2 regions of the Pseudoalteromonas sp. Angola-7 genome follow, and region 2 is predicted to be linked to the other one. Evidence: predicted binding sites of a transcription regulator. Region 2 holds the regulator's gene; the other holds the start of a gene.
What was found. Region 2 encodes LexA, which represses DNA repair genes until DNA is damaged. Its sites were predicted from a motif close to TACTGTATNNNNATACAGTA; they were not measured.

Region 1: PSH50_RS02150 (SulA-like leucine-rich domain-containing protein) is a predicted target of LexA. The motif match lies at 5,221-5,240, and genes of this name have one in related genera.

What each region holds. Positions count from the first base shown of each region.
Region 1 covers NZ_JAQREL010000001.1:466,038-475,771, reverse strand. Annotated here, with positions in the region: gene PSH50_RS02185 (MHYT domain-containing protein) at 1-1,738, opposite strand, end outside; gene PSH50_RS02180 (M48 family metallopeptidase) at 2,048-2,698, shown strand; tRNA gene PSH50_RS02175 (tRNA-Tyr) at 2,762-2,846, opposite strand; tRNA gene PSH50_RS02170 (tRNA-Tyr) at 2,895-2,979, opposite strand; gene PSH50_RS02165 (VC2046/SO_2500 family protein) at 3,092-3,619, shown strand; gene PSH50_RS02160 (DUF6172 family protein) at 3,810-4,112, shown strand; gene PSH50_RS02155 (YchJ family protein) at 4,241-4,720, opposite strand; gene PSH50_RS02150 (SulA-like leucine-rich domain-containing protein) at 4,763-5,197, opposite strand; gene PSH50_RS02145 (tetratricopeptide repeat protein) at 5,481-5,936, opposite strand; gene PSH50_RS02140 (NCS2 family permease) at 6,054-7,346, shown strand; gene PSH50_RS02135 (hypothetical protein) at 7,597-8,355, opposite strand; gene cysB (HTH-type transcriptional regulator CysB) at 8,649-9,626, shown strand; gene PSH50_RS02125 (L-serine ammonia-lyase) at 9,698-9,734, opposite strand, start outside.
Region 2 covers NZ_JAQREL010000017.1:29,837-39,570, forward strand. Annotated here, with positions in the region: gene PSH50_RS18130 (S41 family peptidase) at 1-1,477, opposite strand, end outside; gene PSH50_RS18135 (endonuclease) at 1,586-2,245, opposite strand; gene PSH50_RS18140 (VOC family protein) at 2,372-2,722, shown strand; gene PSH50_RS18145 (hypothetical protein) at 2,697-3,413, opposite strand; gene PSH50_RS18150 (Rho termination factor N-terminal domain-containing protein) at 3,557-3,811, opposite strand; gene PSH50_RS18155 (hypothetical protein) at 4,040-4,420, shown strand; gene PSH50_RS18160 (PaaI family thioesterase) at 4,431-4,871, opposite strand; gene lexA (transcriptional repressor LexA) at 5,049-5,666, shown strand; gene coxB (cytochrome c oxidase subunit II) at 6,139-7,275, shown strand; gene ctaD (cytochrome c oxidase subunit I) at 7,275-8,867, shown strand; gene PSH50_RS18180 (cytochrome c oxidase assembly protein) at 8,867-9,397, shown strand; gene PSH50_RS18185 (cytochrome c oxidase subunit 3) at 9,433-9,734, shown strand, end outside.

The DNA.
Region 1 (9,734 bases), on a different contig from region 2:
CTGTAACCAAGTGCTTTTGCTGTTCTTGGTTTAGCGGAGTGTCCATCAGTAGGTCGCTAAAACCGATAATAGAATTCATCGGCGTGCGGATCTCATGGCTCATATTAGCCATAAAAGATTGCTTAGCGTGCGCTGCTTCTTCAGCTTGCAATTTTGCCTGCTCAAGTTTGTCTTCGTATTCTTTTTGTTCTGTAATATCAACCAATACCCCATCTATCCACTGCGGGTTATTATCTTTATCACAGGTAATACTGCCTTTATCTAATACCCAGGCAACTTTGCCGTTACGGTGGCGAATACGATACTCTACCGAGTACTTTAAACTTGAGGTCATGGCTTGCGCTACGGCTTCGTTTACCGCTGGCTGATCTGTTTTTAAAATAAGGTCGTTAAGTTCAATGCAGCTTTCTGTGAACTCTTCTGGCGTGTACCCTGTTAGCTCAGCCACTGTTGGGCTGATAAATAACATGCTCCAGTTTTCGTCGTACTTACAGCGAAAAGCAGCGCCAGGCATATTATCCATTAAAGAGCGGTACTTTTGCTCTTTTTCAATAAGGCTTTGCTGCATAGCGCGTTGTTCGGTTAAATCGGTGATAAAGCCAACATATAACGGCATATGGCCTGGCTGATTAACTTCCCCTATACCTAAGCGAATAGGAAAAAGGTGGCCATCTTTGTGTTTGGCAGACACATCCCTATTTATACCAATTACTTTTCCTAGATCTACATTTTTGGCGTGAGACAAATAGCCATCATGGTGGCGAGCGATTTCATCGGCCATCAGCATTTTTACATTATGACCTTGAACTTCGTTTTCTCGCCAACCAAAAATTTTGCTGGCAGCTTCGTTAAAGCTCAAAATAATGCCGGTGTGATCTATAGTCACAATGCCATCAATAGCAGTGCCTAAAATAGCATTTAGTCGAGATTCATCCGCCGATTTTTCCTCAAGCAGTAAGCGGTATCTAACCATGCCATTTATAACTGCAATGACACAGGTTATAGCAACGGTCGCGGTAGCTACGGCAATAGCCACAAAAGCAAGCTCAGTGGTTGACTCTTCGTAATCGGGTAAAAGCGGAGAGGTTGCAACAAAGCGGGTAGCAGCCATACCCATATAGTGCATACCTGCCACCGCTGAGCCTAAAATAACAGCGGTAATAGCGCGCGCTTGCAGTTGTGATAAATTAGGTAGCAAACGCGTTAAATGATAACGCGTAAAAAGTGCTATGAACGATAAACCAACAGCGACCACAATTGATAAAGCAAATATGATTGCATCGTAACGTAGTAACGGGGCCAGCTCCATTGCTGCCATGCCGCTGTAGTGCATTGTACCAATGCCTGAGCCTAGTAAAATAGAGCAAATAATAAGGTGTTTGTATGACCCTTGCGATTTTACTAAAATCGAAAAAGCGTACTGACATGCAATAAACGCCGGTAAAAAAGACAAGACGGTAATGATTGGGTCGTAGTGTATTTCTGTGCATAACGAAAAGGCCAACATACCTATAAAATGCATACTCCAAATACCGGCCGATAAAACAGTGGCACCGGTCACATTGGCTAAGCGTTTATAGCTTTCGAATTGCGTTTGCTTTGCTACATCAACCAACCAGATCGTAAAAAAGGCAGCAAAAATAGCGGTAATGACCGATAAACTAACCAGTATAGGGTTATATGCACCGTTGATAATGAGGCTCGGATCGTGGTCGGTTATAAAAAATGCAGACAGCATAGTGGCTCAAATTAGTATCTTTATTGAACTAGTTTAATAGATTTATTTTATAAATAAACTGTTAATCTAATAATTTATATTATAAATCAGTGAGGTTACTTTTTAGCATTAAAGTATTAACATGCGTAGCGTACTTTATTAATAAGACGTGATTTTGCGTAAATAAAAATAATAATAAACACTGAGCCCATTTATTTATCGCTAAATAACTGCATTGATTAAATAAGGCTTTATAATACGCTTTTATTTATATTTAGAGCATACACCTTGTTTGAGTATCAGCTAAAACGCAGTGCAAGGCGTAAAACAGTGGCAATAAAAGTTAGCCAAAAATTAGTTACTGTTTATGCGCCTACACACGTGCCAAAACTACAAATAGAACAATGGCTGTTTAGTAAAAAAGAGTGGGTAACTGCGCAATTACATAAACAACTTAACGCCATTGATACTCAACAACACCCGTTTAAAAACCAGCAAATAATGGTTTTTGCTAAGCCATATACCATTACTTTTGCAAAAGGGACACGCTCGTATGTTCAGCAATCTGATAGCGTATTTACTATTTACACTTCTAATCGAGTAAAAAAACAGCCTGAAAAACGCAAGCAGTTACTTTGCCTTGCCCTTGAAGAAACGCTAACAAACTACATTGAAATGCGTTTAGCTTATTATTGCCAACAGATGTCAGAAGCATTACCGACTAAATTGACGATTGGAAGTTATAAACGTAAGTGGGGGAGTTGTAATTCTCGGCGAGAGCTAACCTTTAGCCTTAACCTTGTTGGGGCGCCTCATCATATAATTGATTATGTTATTGTGCACGAATTGGCTCATTTAAAGTATTTGAACCACAGCAGCGCTTTTTGGAAGCGCGTAGCTAAATTTTATCCCGATTATAAATCTGCATCAGCATGGCTTAAAAACCACGGGGCAACATTACAATGGGTATTTGATAATTAGTCTAAAAATGAAGTTTTAAATAGTAATGAAAAAGGAATAGAAAAGGATACTGAAGATAAGAAGTGGTGGAGGGAGCTGGATTCGAACCAGCGAAGGCTGAGCCGTCAGATTTACAGTCTGATCCCTTTGGCCGCTCGGGAACCCCTCCACACTATTTTGTTACATTTGGCCCCACTTAACTTAGCGGTAAGAAAAGTGGTGGAGGGAGCTGGATTCGAACCAGCGAAGGCTGAGCCGTCAGATTTACAGTCTGATCCCTTTGGCCGCTCGGGAACCCCTCCAATGCAACGGCGCTGATAATAGCAAACTGCGTATTTAAGTAAAGAAAAAAGCTAAAGAAATTTGAAATAAAGCCGATAAATATCTATCAGTTATCATAATCGGCTAAAGACTATGCAAATCGATGATTTGTTAATCACAGAGAGTCAACTAAAGACCAGGCTAAATAAAAGTGTGCATGAAAATCGCAGAGGCGAATTCTCACTTTTATTAGCGATGCTATCGCACGATGCGCTGGATTTTAGTCAATTTCACTTGCCAAAAAGTGAAACGCATAGTGCTTATGTAGACGAAGAACAGTTAAGGGAGCGCTTTGGTGCTGGACCAAAGCAATTATTAGCTCCCGAAAAATTTGATATGACCATAGGGCAAGAGCACGCGTCGGTGATTGTTCAACAAGGCGAACAAGCAGGCATGAAAGCAATAAAATTAAGCCACTGCTTAAACCCTGAGCCACTAGCGATTAGAGATGACAAGTTACATATTCCTTTAACAGTAATCGATAATTGTGAACTATCAGTACGCAGGCGCTTAAATGACACGTACACCGCGCTTGCAAGTCCACAAATGGACGCCGCAGCATTTTATGACGATTTAACTAATGAGGCTATACATAAGCCATTGCTTGTTGCTAACGCATAAAAATAATTTAACACTTGTGCGTTTTAAAAGCCTAAAACACCTTATATTTAATAACCGGTTATGCAATAAAATAGAACAATTCTTTTTTTGTTTAAAAAAAGCATCCACAAATTAAATGCAATTGCTATAATGGCTGCAAATGGTATGACTTGAGTGCCATTATCATTAAATCAAGGTAATTAGGAACGTAATGAAGAAAACATTCACGCTAAATCATGAGAAAATCAAATACCCTCGTATGGTTGATGCTGCAAAGCATGAAGTGAAAAAATATTTGAAAAGAGAGCGCAATAAAACGCTACCTGTTGAAGCTGATTACTGGGCGTTTGACTGTAAGTTTGGCACAAGTGCCGATGATGCCGAAGTTGTTCACGTAGCTGAAATTAACAACAAGATCAGCGAAATCGAAAAGCAGGCGCTTACTTCATTCTATGTTGAGATTTTAGCTAGACCTGCGCAGCGTGAATCGTTCGATCTAGATGATGATGAATAACCAATAGCATATTGTAGAAAATGGACCTAGATGGTCCATTTTTTGTTTATGGCAGTTATTAACATGTTTAGTGGTATAGAGTAGCGCTTAAATAAAAAGCTATTGTTATGCTAAGTGTTTAGCTTATTTTATACACTGTGACACTTTTTATATTTTTTACCGCTTGCACATGGGCAGGGGTCGTTTCTGGCAACTTTTATATCGGCGACCGGATTAATAATTCCCTCTAAATAACGCCATTCACCGTCCTCTTTTATAAAGTCTGATTTCTCATCCAACTCACAATATAAGTTTTGGTAAAAATAATACGCGTTAAAGGCAACATAACCTCGCTCATCACTTTGCTGCGTATCGCGCACAACTAATTTTACAAAGCGGCAGCTATTAGCAAAGTCAGCAATTTCATTTACTGGGTTTTGTGCTTGTTTTTCTTTGGCGTAAGTTTTAAATACATAAGATGCATTTTTTAATGCATAAGCACTAAAGCGCGAACGCATTAGTTGCTCAGGTGTGGCTGGGGTTTTTATATCAAGATGATAAGGCTGGCAACAGTCGCCATAATTAAGCTGACTGTTGCATAAGCAAGCGCTAGTACTGGTTACACTCATAAAATACTAATTAACATAAATTAAAAATGTATTTTACCAAGCTTATTGAGTAAGTGATATTGCTGTAGTACTGGTTTTTTTAGTAAAGCAAAATAGCTTAGCGCTTCTTTTGTCTAAATTAAGCGATAAATTAACAAGCTGCTGTTCACTTACTATATCTGTCCACGTAATAATGGCTGCAAAGTTACCATTATGAAGTGCTGAATTAAGCACATACTCTAAATTTACTAAATGCTTTTGTCTTATTACAAGCAGTTTACTGGTATCTATAGAGCAGCTATCTAGCAAGGCTTTACTAGGCACATGGTCGGGCGCAATCAGTAAGGTCCACGCGTTAGAGCTATTGTATTGGTGCAACACTTTTAGCATTTCAAACGTAGCAGAAATTTCATCTTCTACTTTTATTAAGTTTACCGACTCACTTTCATTATGTTGTTGGTAGCTTTTAACGGTTCTTACGGTAATTGGCTGTAGCATAGGTCTCACTCACTGGTTTTATATACAGTATGTGTATACAGTAGTTTATACAGTTGTTGTGTGCAAGCGTTTTTTGTTATTTTTTATACAATTAATTGTTTTAAAAAATAAAGAATAAAAATAACACTTTAAAAACAAACGGTTAAAATTTAAGGCGTGTAGGTGAAAGCTGAGGGTGTTTGCAGTACTGTATAAAGTGTAGCAGCGCTATACAGTACTTAAGGGATGGCTATACAGTTATTTCAGTGTGTTTTACAGTGCTTAGCTGTTAGCTATACAGTAGTTAGTCATTTTTTGGGATTAAGTGGGCAAACTGAATTTGGTGGATTTGCTCATACAAACTAGCTGCATAGCACTGAGCGTCTTTAAGACGTTTGGTGTCGATATATTTTCTTAAATCATCTAAAGCAGCGGTTGCCGGTTCATAGCCTTGGCTGCTGGCTAAACTTAACCATGCTGCTGCGTGAAATACGCTTTTTGGTACGCCTTGGCCTTTGACAAAAAATAACCCTAAATAAAACTGGGCGCGATGATTTCCGGCCATTGCGGCGAGGCGCATCCACTTAGCTGCCAACGGTGCTTGGTTATGCTTTAAATAATACAGTGCTTTGTTAAGTGTTGTTTGCTCACTTACATCACTATTGTTTTCAGCGCTGTGGTTTGTAGGCTGTGTTACAAAATCTAAAATATTGTTTAATTGCTGCTCTAAGTCTTGTCCGCTAGGCTGAGTCTTATTCATATATTTTCTTTTTTATAGTTTCTACGTCAACAGTTTAGTATATCGCAAGGTAAAATGTCCTGTTTATACTTAATTTTATGGTAAAATCACGTCACTTTTTACTATCACAAGTCTATTATGCTCGAAGCTCTATTTAAACTCCGCGAAAATAACTCCAATGTGCGACGCGAAAGCATTGCTGGAATCACTACTTTCATTACTATGGTTTACATTGTATTTGTAAACCCTGCAATGCTTGCGGAAGCAGGCATGGATCAAGGTGCTGCATTTGTTGCTACCTGTATTGCGGCTGCTATTGGCTGTTTTATTATGGGATTGTGGGCTAATTACCCTTTAGCACTTGCGCCGGGCATGGGTTTAAACGCATTTTTTACTTACGGTGTTGTACTGGGCATGGGTTATAGCTGGCAAGCTGCATTAGGTGCGGTATTTATGTCTGGTTGTATATTTTTAATATTAAGTTTGTTTAAGGTCAGAGAGTGGATAATTAATGCTATTCCTTTGGTTTTAAAGCAGGCTATTGCCACTGGTATTGGTGCGTTTTTAGCGTTAATTGCGCTTAAAAATGCAGGCATTATTGTTTCAAGCCCAGCTACATTAGTACAGCTTGGCGATATTACTTCGGCAGGTCCTTTATTAGCTATTTTAAGCTTTTTTGTCATTGCTGCTTTGCTTTATCGTGATATAAAAAGCGGCGTACTTATTAGCATTTTGCTAGTAACGGGCATTGCGTTAAGCCTCGACTTAGTTGAGTACCACGGCGTAATGTCAATGCCACCGTCTATTTTACCTACCTTCATGCAACTTGATTTTGCAGCGGCCTTTGAGCTTTCTATGCTGAGTGTAATCTTTGCGTTTTTGTTTGTTGATTTATTTGATACATCAGGCACGTTAGTTGCGGTAACTCAAAAAGCAGGCTTAGCCGATGAAAAAGGCAATATGCCACGTTTAGGGCGTGCTTTAAGTGCAGATAGTACAGCTACTATTGCGGGTGCAATGTTAGGTACTTCTACCACTACTTCTTATATTGAGTCTGTAGCCGGTGTATCGGTTGGTGGGCGTACTGGCTTAACAGCTGTTGTTGTGGGTATATGCTTTTTACTAATGATGTTTTTTGCGCCACTTGCGCAAATGGTGCCGGCTTATGCAACAGCGGGTGCTATTTTATACGTTGCGGTATTAATGCTGCAAAACCTTAAGTTTGTAAACTGGGATGACATGAGCGATGCAATTCCGGTAAGTGTGGTACTACTTATGACGCCGCTTACATTCTCTATTGCGCATGGTATTGCTCTTGGTTTTATATCGTATACTGCGGTTAAAGTACTGTGTGGTAAACGCGATCAGGTTAGTATTAGCGTGTGGATTTTAACAGCGTTATTTATTATCAAGTTTGCATTTCTATCGTAATAGTTAATACCCATTCTTTTAGTTAGAGTTTTAGCTTGAGGGTGGGTAAACATTTATTATTTAGTGGCTATCACTCATTGCCACTGCATTGTTATACCTTGCGTATCTATGTTGTGGTAAATGAGCGTTTATAACGTAGTTAGCGCTAGGTAGTGCCTCAAAATACGTTAGTATTTACCCATTGGTAAAAGCTTAACAGATACAAAAAAGCCCATACATTATGTATGGGCTTTCTTTTGGGTATTTAAAATTACCATTTCTTTTTAGGTGCAAATAGTACGTCTAAGTCATCTTGCTCTGCTTCTGCTTTTTTCTTCAGGGCAGTGGCATTTGATGCTTTTAGTTCGGTGCTTATTTCTTCTAAATAGGCTTCAACTTCTTGGCGTTTTGCGTTTACGTATTCATCAGAATAGGTAACGGCACTAAGTGTGGCATAGGCTTTTTCAAAATATTGCCTAGCAGAGCCCACCATGCTCGCTGAACGAGCAGATAAACCGCGTTTAATTTGGCTTTCTATATTAATTCTAAGTTGTAACTTTTCAAGGCGTTTATCTTCTGCTGCAAATACTTGGCTATCTACACGGCCTTTACTGTGCTCAGAGCGCATAATAACTCTAAGCTTTTTTATGCCCTGAATTAACGAGACTAACTGCTTATCGTTACTTGGTAACGATAAATTGTCGCTGCTATTACCTTGTACTGCACCACTTAGCTTTTCTTTAGCTTCGTTCATTCTGCTTTTTAATGCTTTAGAATTAGGTGAATGGTTCACCATAGCGTTAAGTGCTTCGTAACATCTACGTTGTAAAACGCGTATAATGTTTTCAGAAAGCGGAATATTAGCGCTATTCATAAGTGCTTCTTCTGTTTCTTCAATTATCGCTTTTTGTTTTGTTAATTCTTTGCGACGTTCAATTTCTTGCTTTTCTTTATGCTGCTGTACAGCGCTTACCCACAGTGCAATCACTATCAGTGCCACTATAAGCACAATTATAATCGAAACGATCATGGCTTAATTCTCGGATTCATAATCTATTTTTTTATATTACATCAAATATATGCTTTGAGGGTAGCTTTGCGCTGATTAACTTAAAAATATGTTAAAAATTAGATATAAGAATAATGTATTATAAGTTGAACCTGAATAAACATCGCTATCTGCAGCGGGTTTATTATGCTAGCCTTAATGCTTAAATAATGAAAATATACGTGCTTACTTTGCCAAGTTTTAACTAAATTAAACTTGGTTTTGCTTAGTATTACCATCATATAAGCTTAATAATAACGTTAAAAACTGCAACCATGAAATTACAACAACTTAGATACATCGTAGAAGTTCAAAACCATAAGCTAAACGTATCAGCAACTGCTGAGAGTTTATTTACCTCACAGCCTGGTATATCTAAACAAGTGCGCATGCTTGAAGATGAGCTAGGTGTACAAATTTTTGGCCGCAGTGGTAAGCATTTAACGCATGTTACAGGTGCCGGCGAAGAAATAATTAACATTTCTCGCGAAATTTTATCTAAAGTCGAAGGTATAAAAGCGGTTGCTAATGAGCACACGCTGCCTGATCAGGGTAAACTAAATATAGCCACTACACACACGCAAGCTCGTTATGCTTTGCCTAGTGTTATTCAGGGCTTTATGAAAAAATACCCAGCTGTTTCGCTGCATATGCATCAAGGTACACCACAACAGATTTCTGATGCGGCAGCGCGCGGTGACGCAGACTTTGCCATTGCAACTGAAGCACTTCATTTATACTCAGATTTAGTTATGCTGCCTTGCTATCATTGGAACCGCAGCATTGTGGTGGCAAAAGATCATCCTCTAGCACAAAAGGCCGACAATTTAACCGTTGCTGATATAGCGCAGTATCCGCTTATTACGTATGTATTTGGGTTTACTGGTCGCTCTGAGCTTGATAAAGCATTTAATGCGCACGGTCTTGAGCCGCACATTGTGTTTACTGCAACCGATGCCGATGTAATTAAAACTTATGTAAGGTTAGGGCTAGGTGTAGGTGTAGTTGCCTCAATGGCCGTTGATCAATTAAGTGACACAGATTTAGTGTGTATTGATGCCAGCCATTTATTTGAAGCTAGCACAACTAAAATTGGCTTTAGAAAGGGCAGTTTTTTACGTACTTATATGTATGACTTTATTGAGCGTTTTGCCCCGCATTTAACTAAAGAGCGAGTAGAGCGAGCAAGCTTATTACGTAATCAAGAAGATGTTGATGCGTTATTTGCCGACATAGAACTGCCAGTAAAATAGTAAGACTTTAAGTATACAAATACTAAAAAACCGCGTATTGCTAAAATACGCGGTTTTTTGTTTTTATACGCTTAACATTCAATAATGTTTACCGCTAATCCACCGCGT
Region 2 (9,734 bases):
CAGGGCACGTGCCGTTATTATCAATATGATAAAGCGCAGTAAAGAGTATCCCTTCGTTTGGATCGCCTAGTTGATTATCAAAGTCGTCACTGACTACACAGCCTTTTACATCAGCATCAAACTGTGGTGTAGGCGTTGGCGTAAAGCCTGCTGCATATTCACCAAACCCTTTACTGTTAATACCGCTAAATTGAATGGTGTAATAGGTGGTGCCACAGTTATGTGTTGGGGTAAAACCGTATGGTTTACCGCAGGTTGTGTCGCCAATGAGCACTACCTCGGCGTCAATGCCTTTTAAGCCATTAATAAAGGCTTCTGAGGCTGAACACGTACCCGATGTACTAAGCACATACACCTTAGATAGGTTTAAATCGGGGAGGCTTTCGCCAGTGCTAAAAAAAGTTGAGTAATCAATTTCTTCATCTATAAACGGAAAAGGCGACTCTACCGGTTGTTTATCGTTTTGCTGAGTTTGGTAATAAATACGGTTTTGAATGTTGGCGCTGCCCGCCACCATGTAAGCCAGCTGCGAAGAAAGCGCTAATAAACCGCCTCCGTTATATCTAAAGTCGATAACAAGCTCTTCTACGTTATCGGTTTTAAATTTATTAACTGCAGCAATTAAGCCTTCTTGGGCAATACCTATATGGCTATTAAACTGCATGTACCCTACGCTAGTGCCATTTGCAGTGGTAATGGTTTTTACGTTTTGAACCGGTGTTTGCTCTATGTTGCCGGCAGTTACGTTAAAGGTTTTTTCAGCGCCATCGTTACTGCGCACCACGATGGTGTGCGAGTCGCCATTAGTGGGGCTAAATAAGCCTTCGTTTAAGGTATCTACGCCTGCTTGCGTGCTGGTATTAATGCTTACGCCATCAACTTCAAGTACAGTATCGCCACGTTGAAAACCAATTTGGCTTGCTGGTGAGGCGTCTTCTAGGTAGGCAACACGTAAAATTCTATCAGCTGGGTCGCCAATAAATGCCCAATTTATACCATAGCCTGAGGTTACACCTGATTGCGCTTCTTGAAAGTAGTCCTCAGAAGGCTCTGAAAAATGAAAATTATCTTTTTTAGCACCAGAGTCGGTTAGTTCTTCGGTTTTTAGTTGGGCAAAATAATCGGCCACTGTAGCAAAGTTTTCAGGGTCGTTATCAGCTATTTCATCATACCAAAGGTAGGTTTCGTCGCTCCACGAGCGAAGCCAAAGCTTTTCGTAAAGGGCCGAACCCGCTTGGTCAGGGTAGGGCTCATTATTATTAAACGGATCGTTACCTGTGCGTGGGTTTTCGCAAAAGTTTTTTAACTCATCCGATGGCTCAAACACACCTGCCGTCCATGTTGGGGCTGTGCTTGCAGGAGGTGTGACGACTGGGTCGGGCGTTTCATTCATGCTGCTACCACCGCCACAGCCCACAAGCGTTAGGCTTGAAAGTGCAGCAATAATAGCGAGTGTTGCTTTATTATTTTTAAACATACAAAACTACTTTTTGTAAATAAGTTGTTTGAAATACTACAACACCCGTTCATTTATTCAACGTATTAGCCCCTAAATTATGTAAATGAGTGTATACACTTAGGTGTGCTACAGCTTACTTGCGCTGTTTTTATCTGCAAATGCTTGTTTTTGCCAGGCATTAAATAGCTTTTGCTGTTTAGCTGATATTTTTAAGCCGTATGTTTTTTGCATATAAGCGTAGGTGTCGGCAATGCGCTTACGGGCATAAAAAGGAGGCTCTACAACGCGTTGTTTAAAGTTAACCTTTACTTGGCAGCGGCCATATTGGGTAGCGTTTTCGCTAAGCATACCAAAGCGATAGTTAGAGCGATCTGCGTTAATTTCGCCAATAGCAGGGGCTAAATTGTTTATATCGGCTTCCATTTTTCTAAATTTAGCACTAACCTTGCGACAGTTTTTACGACCACCGTTTTGCCAGCATTGTAACTGGTGACCAAATTCCCACGCCGGCACTATATGCTCCCACTCTATACGCAGTGCACGTACATTAACCTTGCCAGAGGAAGTTAACGTATTACGCGGAATATAACCACAGTTGCTAGGGTCGGGGATTAGCTTTTTACCTTGCTTTTTAATGTCGCAGCCGCAGTAAAGGCTTTTGGCGTTTTCGGGTAGGGTTTTAATTAAGTGCCTTTTAGCCGTTGAAAAACGGGTAAATTCTTCACTCGATGCAGAAAAACAAATACAACAAGCCACAAAGGCCAAAATAAATTTAAGCATATCCATCACATACGTGAACTACAGGAGGCGCTAGTCTAAAGTTTTGCTGCTAAAAGATAAAGCCTGAGCAAATTTTAATCCGCAATGTTTAGTACACTCTATACTGATATAAAAAATAGCGAGGAGATGACTATGCTAGGTGCTTTTTCAATAAGTTTAACGGTTAAAGATATTAGAGCCTCAAAAGCGTTTTACGAAAAGCTGGGCTTTAGCGAGTTTGCAGGTAAGATAGAGCAAAGCTGGCTAGTGATGAAAAACGGTGAGCATTTAATTGGTTTGTTCTCGGGTATGTTTGATAAAAACATGCTGACCTTCAATCCTGGCTGGGATCAAAACGCACAAACCGTTACAGAGTTTAAGGATGTTGATGCGCTTAGCGAATATTTTCAAAGCGCTCATATCCAGGTTGAGCCTGTGGGTGATAAAAGTTTTATTATTACCGACCCAGACGGCAACCCTATTTTGATTGACCAACACGTGTAAGTTTTTTTAGCCTAACGTTTTGTATTAATAAAATAATACCGCATAAACAAAAAAGTACGCTGGTGGCTGCAAAACTGATGAGAAGCGGGTTGTTAAAATCTTCTCGCTCATCGTAATCCATTATGTGTAGCATCCAAAAAAAGTCGAATATGCGCCATAGTGTGCTGCGAACGGTGATAACTTTGCCGTTAATTGCATTTAAATACAGCGTGGTATTAAAGGTGTCGTTAAATTGTACTTGCCACACATTTGTTTTATATCCCACCTCTCGAGTGCCTTGTTTTAAAAGCGTTGTGCTAATTGGCTTAGCGTCGATGAGTAAATGCGCTTGTGCATTAGCGGTAATTTGTATTTTAGTGGGTGGCTGAAAAGGGCGCCCCGTTAAACCATTAAAGCTTTGCTGCTCGTCAGTATTAATAACAGTAATAAGCGGGGTCGTTAAAAAGTGCTCAAACACTATTTGCGTGGGGTTAGGCACTTGCGCAGTAATATTATCGAGTGATGTGGGGTAATCTGCTTGAGTAAATGGGTTTGTAAGTATGCGCTTAGCAAGGTGCTTACCGTGTACGTATTCAAGTGGTATCGCGCTCATTACTAAGCCGCCTAAAAGCCAAGCTAAAATTTGTAAGGCAAGTAAATAGCCTAGCCACTTATGTAGTTTTCGAGCGCGCTTAAATAGTTGTTTTCTCATTTTGTGCTTCTTATTATTTTTTGCGTTAGTGTATTACAGCAGCCCATGCTTTTACTGCGGCATTTTGTCGCAGTTATTCATAAGCTTACTCTAACTTTATAAAAATAATAAAAAGGAGCGTTAAAAAATCAGTGAGGCTGTGTTTAATGCTCACGTAAGGCATTTATTAGCCCTTGTTTGCTCATTTTAGAGCGGCCACTAATGCCGAGCTCTTTAGCTTTATTGTACAGCTGCTTTTTAGTGCGCTGCTCATACTTTGAGGCTTTGCCGCCTTTGACAGCGGTTTTATGAGTATTGCTATTAGCAATGCGCGCGGCTTTTTGTTTGCTCATGCCTTCATCTCGAAGCGCATCGTACTGATCGTCGTTTTTAATTTGCGGGCCATGATCTACCATAATTGTCCTCCTGAAGCGTTTAATTACACAGAGTGTGTATAACTTTTATACATAAACGGTAAAATTAAGCGTAATTAGCCTAACCCGTTTTATAAGGCAAATTAGGTGCCAATGGCGTTTAAACAGGTATTTTCTATGAATAAAGCCATGTTTAGCGCTTAGTTGATTTGGTATAAAAGTAAAACTGCGTTAAAGTTTGCGATGAAACTATAAGAGGGTAAAAAGCAGACAATGTCGGAAATTCAATTTTTAAATGTAGATCTAGAGCTTGAGTCTAAACAAGATATTAGCGCCCTAGTGGCAGACTTAAAGAAAAACGCGATGGTTTTGCATTATGACAAAGACGAATATCGTCAATTGGCGCGTATTGAAGCCTCAGGTGATATAACCACGCCAGACAAAGCAATCAACCACTTATGTGAATTAATAGAGTCGTGTTCACGTAATGCGCTTAAGCAGTGGCTAAGCTGTTCGCGCAGAACGTTTGATATAGGCTTTGAGTCGGGCACGTCACCTAAGTGTTTTAACCAAGCTCTACATGCAGATACACTGCTACGTATATCTGCCATTGGCGCTGGTATGGAAATAACGATTTACCCTATCGAAAAGTAGCCATAGTTAATTATTTGCGCTCGACAACCGCTGCGGTCATTTTTGATACGCAGCAAAGCTCGCCGCGGCTATTGGTTATTTTTATTTCCCATACAGAACTGCGCTTACCAATATGAAATGCACGAGTAACGGCGGTTAAAGTGCCATTTCGAGAGGCCTTTAAGTGGCTGGCGCTAATTTCCTGTCCAACACAATAAAATTTTGTAAAGTCCACTACAAAGTTAGCGGCGTAGCTTGCTACGGTTTCGGCAAGTACCACATTTGCGCCACCATGTACCATACCAATAGGATTATGATGCTCAGGAATAGCAGGCATGGTAGCCACTAGGTAATCATCTCCTATTTCGGTTATTTCTATGCCCATGGTTTTCATCAGCGTGCCTTGGCCGTTTATTCCCTCATCTAACTGTTTGCAAAGCTCTAATGTGATGGGTTGATGCCAAATACTCATAATTACTCCTTTATATTGAAAGCAAATTTATAGCATTTTAAATACTGAACGTCTGTAATTACCTAAAATTTATCCAGGTGCGGTGTATTTAGCTATTTTAAAGCACAATTTAAATTTGCGATTTTTATTTAACTGTATATACTCACAGTTAAATGTACTGTATGGAAAACCAGTTGTATGCGACCATTAACTAAACGCCAAGCTCAAATACTCGAACTAATAAAAGTTTTTATTAAAGACACTGGTATGCCTCCTACACGTGCCGAAATTGCGCAAACACTTGGTTTTAAAAGTGCCAATGCCGCAGAAGAGCACTTAAAAGCGCTTGCCAAAAAAGGTGTTATTAAAATGAAACCAGGCGCAAGCCGTGGTATTCAATTGGTTGAAGAAGAGGAGCCTGAGCAACTAGGTCTACCATTAATAGGTAGAGTTGCAGCGGGTTCGCCTATTTTGGCGCAAGAACATGTTGAGAGTCACTGTAAAATAGACCCACTTATGTTTAAACCAGCCGCCGACTTTTTACTGCGTGTTAACGGCATGAGTATGAAAGATATAGGTATTATGGATGGCGACTTACTTGCGGTACATCGTACTCAAACAGCAGAAAACGGCCAAGTTGTGGTTGCACGAGTAGATGAAGACGTAACCGTAAAACGCCTAGAAAAAGCAGGCCGAAAAGTATTATTGCACGCCGAAAACGAAGAGTTTACGCCTATAGAGGTAGACCTTGAAAACGAATCGTTTAATATTGAAGGGTTAGCTGTTGGCGTAATAAGAAATGCCGACTGGATGTAATTTTTAACGATTTTTAATTAATATTTATAAATGCGCACTTTTTAGTGTGCATTTTTGTTTTAAAAACAAACCTTCCGCCATCTCAAAACGCCCTAAAATTATTTAGGCTGTAAACTTTTTTTCACTCATACTTTTATCTTCCTAAGCGTGTTACATCCCTTAATTTTGCTCGTATCTTGGCTGTTAAATAACAATTTAATACGCCGTCATTTAGTCAATTTTAAAATATCACTTGATTGTTTTTTATACTAAAACTTGCTTGTTGTACGTTTTTTAGCTAATCATTAATGTGCTGGACTAACAATAACTCACAGCTTTTTAGTTATGAGAACACACAATATACACAAACCTTTTGTTGTCCTAGCGATACCAATCAAAAATAAGATTGGTTAAAAAATAAAAATAACGAATTGGCGTTTAAGCCGTATGCCTCTTCGCTTTGCATTCGCAATAGCATCAAAGGAGCCGTCACATGGGTAAACTAACCTCTACCTTGTGGCTTGTGTTGATTATGTTCCCGCAGCAAGTGCTGGCTAATAGCCAATACAATATGCGCAAGGGCGTAACCGATATAAGTAATAATGTATATCAGCTACACATGACCATATTTTTAATATGTTGTGTGATTGGGGTGATAGTGTTCGCAATAATGTTTTGGGCACTGATTCATCACCGTAAATCTAAAGGGGCAGTTCCTGCCCAATTTCATGAAAGTACCAAAGTAGAAATTCTTTGGACTGCCATTCCGTTTGTTATTTTAATTGCCATGGCAATCCCTGCCACTAAAACCCTCATTGCGATGGAAGATGCCAGTAAGGCTGACTTAACCATTAAAATTACAGGGTCACAGTGGAAGTGGCATTATGAATATATGGGCGAAGACGTAGAGTTTTACTCTATTTTATCTACCCCTCAAGACGAAATAGCCAACCTTGCTAATAAAAACCCTAATTATTTACTTGAGGTTGATAAACCTTTAGTACTGCCAATTAATCAAAAGGTGCGTTTTTTAATGACCTCTGATGATGTTATTCACTCTTGGTGGGTCCCCGATTTTGCCGTTAAAAAAGATGCCAATCCGGGGTTTATCAACGAAACGTGGACCAACATTAACGAAGAAGGTATTTACCGAGGGCAGTGTGCAGAGCTGTGCGGTAAAGATCATGGTTTTATGCCCGTGGTGGTTGAAGCTAAATCGCAAGAGGACTTTAACGCATGGCTTGCAGATGCTAAGCAAGCTAAGCAAAAAGCCGCACTTGCTGATGCCGCATTGCTTGAGACAACAATTCCTAAAGAAGAGCTAATGACACTAGGTGAGCAAGTGTATATGGCAAGTTGCGCTGCGTGTCATCAACCTACTGGTATGGGGTTACCGGGCGTATTTCCTGCGCTAAAAGGCAGCCCCATTGTTTTGGGTGATATAAAAGATCACATTGATGTAGTGATTCATGGCCGCCCAGGAACTGCAATGCAGGCATTTGCAAAGCAGCTCTCAATTAAACAACTTGCAGCGGTAATTACCTATAAACGTAATGCGTGGGGTAATGAAACGGGTGATGTCATCCAACCTAGTGAAATTCAGGCAGCACTTGATGCGGAGGCGAACTAATGAGTAGCATAGTAGAACAACCTAACGCCAATGACGCTCACCACGGCCATCACCCAGCCAAAGGTTTTAAGCGTTGGTTATACACAACAAACCATAAAGATATTGGCAGCATGTACTTAATTTTTTCGCTGACTATGTTTTTAATTGGCGGTGCAATGGCCATGGTTATTCGGGCTGAGTTATTTCAGCCAGGATTACAATTGGTAGACCCACACTTTTTTAACCAAATGACCACAGTACACGGTTTAATTATGGTGTTTGGTGCTGTAATGCCAGCCTTTACGGGACTTGCTAACTGGATGGTACCGCTCATGATTGGCGCGCCAGATATGGCACTGCCCAGAATGAACAACTGGAGCTTTTGGATTTTACCCTTCGCTTTTTTAATTTTATTGGCCTCGTTATTAATGCCTGGAGGCGGCCCCGCATTTGGCTGGACATTCTATGCGCCGCTTTCAACAACGTATAGTAACGATAACACTGCAATGTTTGTGTTTGCAGTGCACATTATGGGGATTAGCTCAATTATGGGCGCAATAAACGTAATTGTGACCATTGTTAATTTACGTGCCCCAGGCATGACATGGATGAAACTACCATTATTTGTTTGGACATGGCTAATAACCGCATTTTTATTAATTGCTGTTATGCCCGTACTGGCCGGAGCGGTCACTATGGTGCTCACCGATAAATACTTTGGAACCAGCTTTTTTGATGCGGCAGGTGGCGGCGATCCGGTGATGTTTCAGCACATATTTTGGTTTTTTGGCCATCCCGAAGTGTACATCATGATTTTACCCGCCTTTGGTATTATTTCGACCATAGTGCCTACATTCTCACGTAAAAAACTATTTGGTTATGCCTCAATGGTTTACGCAACCTCCTCTATTGCATTACTGAGCTTTATAGTGTGGGCGCATCATATGTTTACGACCGGTATGCCCGTTGCTGGCGAGCTATTTTTTATGTACGCGACCATGCTGATATCGGTGCCTACAGGGGTAAAAGTATTTAACTGGGTAGCCACTATGTGGCGAGGGTCAATAAGTTTTGAAGTGCCCATGCTATTTAGTATTGCCTTTATTGTGCTGTTTACTTTAGGGGGCTTTTCGGGGCTGATGTTGGCTATAACCCCTGCTGATTTTCAGTATCACGATACTTACTTTGTGGTGGCACACTTTCATTACGTGTTAGTTACGGGGGCAATATTTTCGATTATGGCGGGGGCTTATTATTGGCTGCCTAAGTGGACGGGCAATATGTACAACATTGCCTTGGCTAAGTGGCATTTTTGGTTATCGCTGGTAAGCGTAAATGTATTGTTTTTTCCTATGCATTTTGTAGGGCTGGCAGGCATGCCGCGCCGTATTCCCGATTACGCCCTGCAGTTTGCTGATTTTAACGCAATCATAAGCATAGGTGGGTTTGCCTTTGGTTTATCGCAGTTACTCTTTGTGGCGGTGGTAATTAAATGTGCCAGAGGGGGCGATAAAGTCCCTGCAAAAGTATGGGATGGTGCTGAAGGTTTAGAGTGGGAAGTGGACTCTCCTGCGCCGTATCATACTTTTTCTACGCCGCCGGAAATTAAATAATGACACATGCACCGCTATTAAAGCGCCTAATTCTTATTTGTATAGGTATGTTTGCTTTTGCATTTGCCTTAGTGCCCTTATATGACGTGTTTTGCGACATAACTGGGCTTAATGGCAAGCCATCACTTGAGCAAGCTAAACAAAGTACACAGGTTGCACAAAACCGAGAAATAGGTGTGAGCTTTACAACCCATGCGCAAAGTGGTGCGCCGTTTATTGTTAAATCTAAAGAATACAGTGTTGATGTGAAACCAGGTGCCATGCGTGAGGTGATGTTTAGCGCAAAAAACACCAGTGATATTGATAAAGTAATGCAAGCGGTGCCTTCTGTATCGCCCGGAAAGGCAGCCAAGTACTTACATAAAATAGCGTGCTTTTGCTTTGATCAACAACCGCTAAAAGCGGGTGAAGAGCTTGAGTTTAAGCTGCTTTTTTATGTTGATACTGCACTGCCGAGCGATGTAGAAGAGCTAACTTTATCTTACACCGTATTTGATATTAGTGAGCAGCTAGTAGCAAGTAATAACTAGCCTGCATGTCTAGTGTAAAACTAGGAGCAAGTAACATGAATCAAGATTATGAAAACTACTACGTACCCGAGCAAAGTCCTTGGCCCATAGTGGGCGCGGTGGCGTTATTTTTTATTGCAGTGGGTGCGGCTTTAACAGTCATGAACTTAGAAAGTGAAGGGGGCAGCGGTGTGTACCTGCTATATGCAGGCATTGCAGTGCTGCTGTATATGATTTTTAGCTGGTTTAAAAATGTAATTAGCGAGTCTGACCAAGGCTTATATTCAGCGCAAATGGACCGCTCATTTCGACAAGGAATGAGCTGGTTTATATTCTCTGAAGTTATGTTTTTTATGGC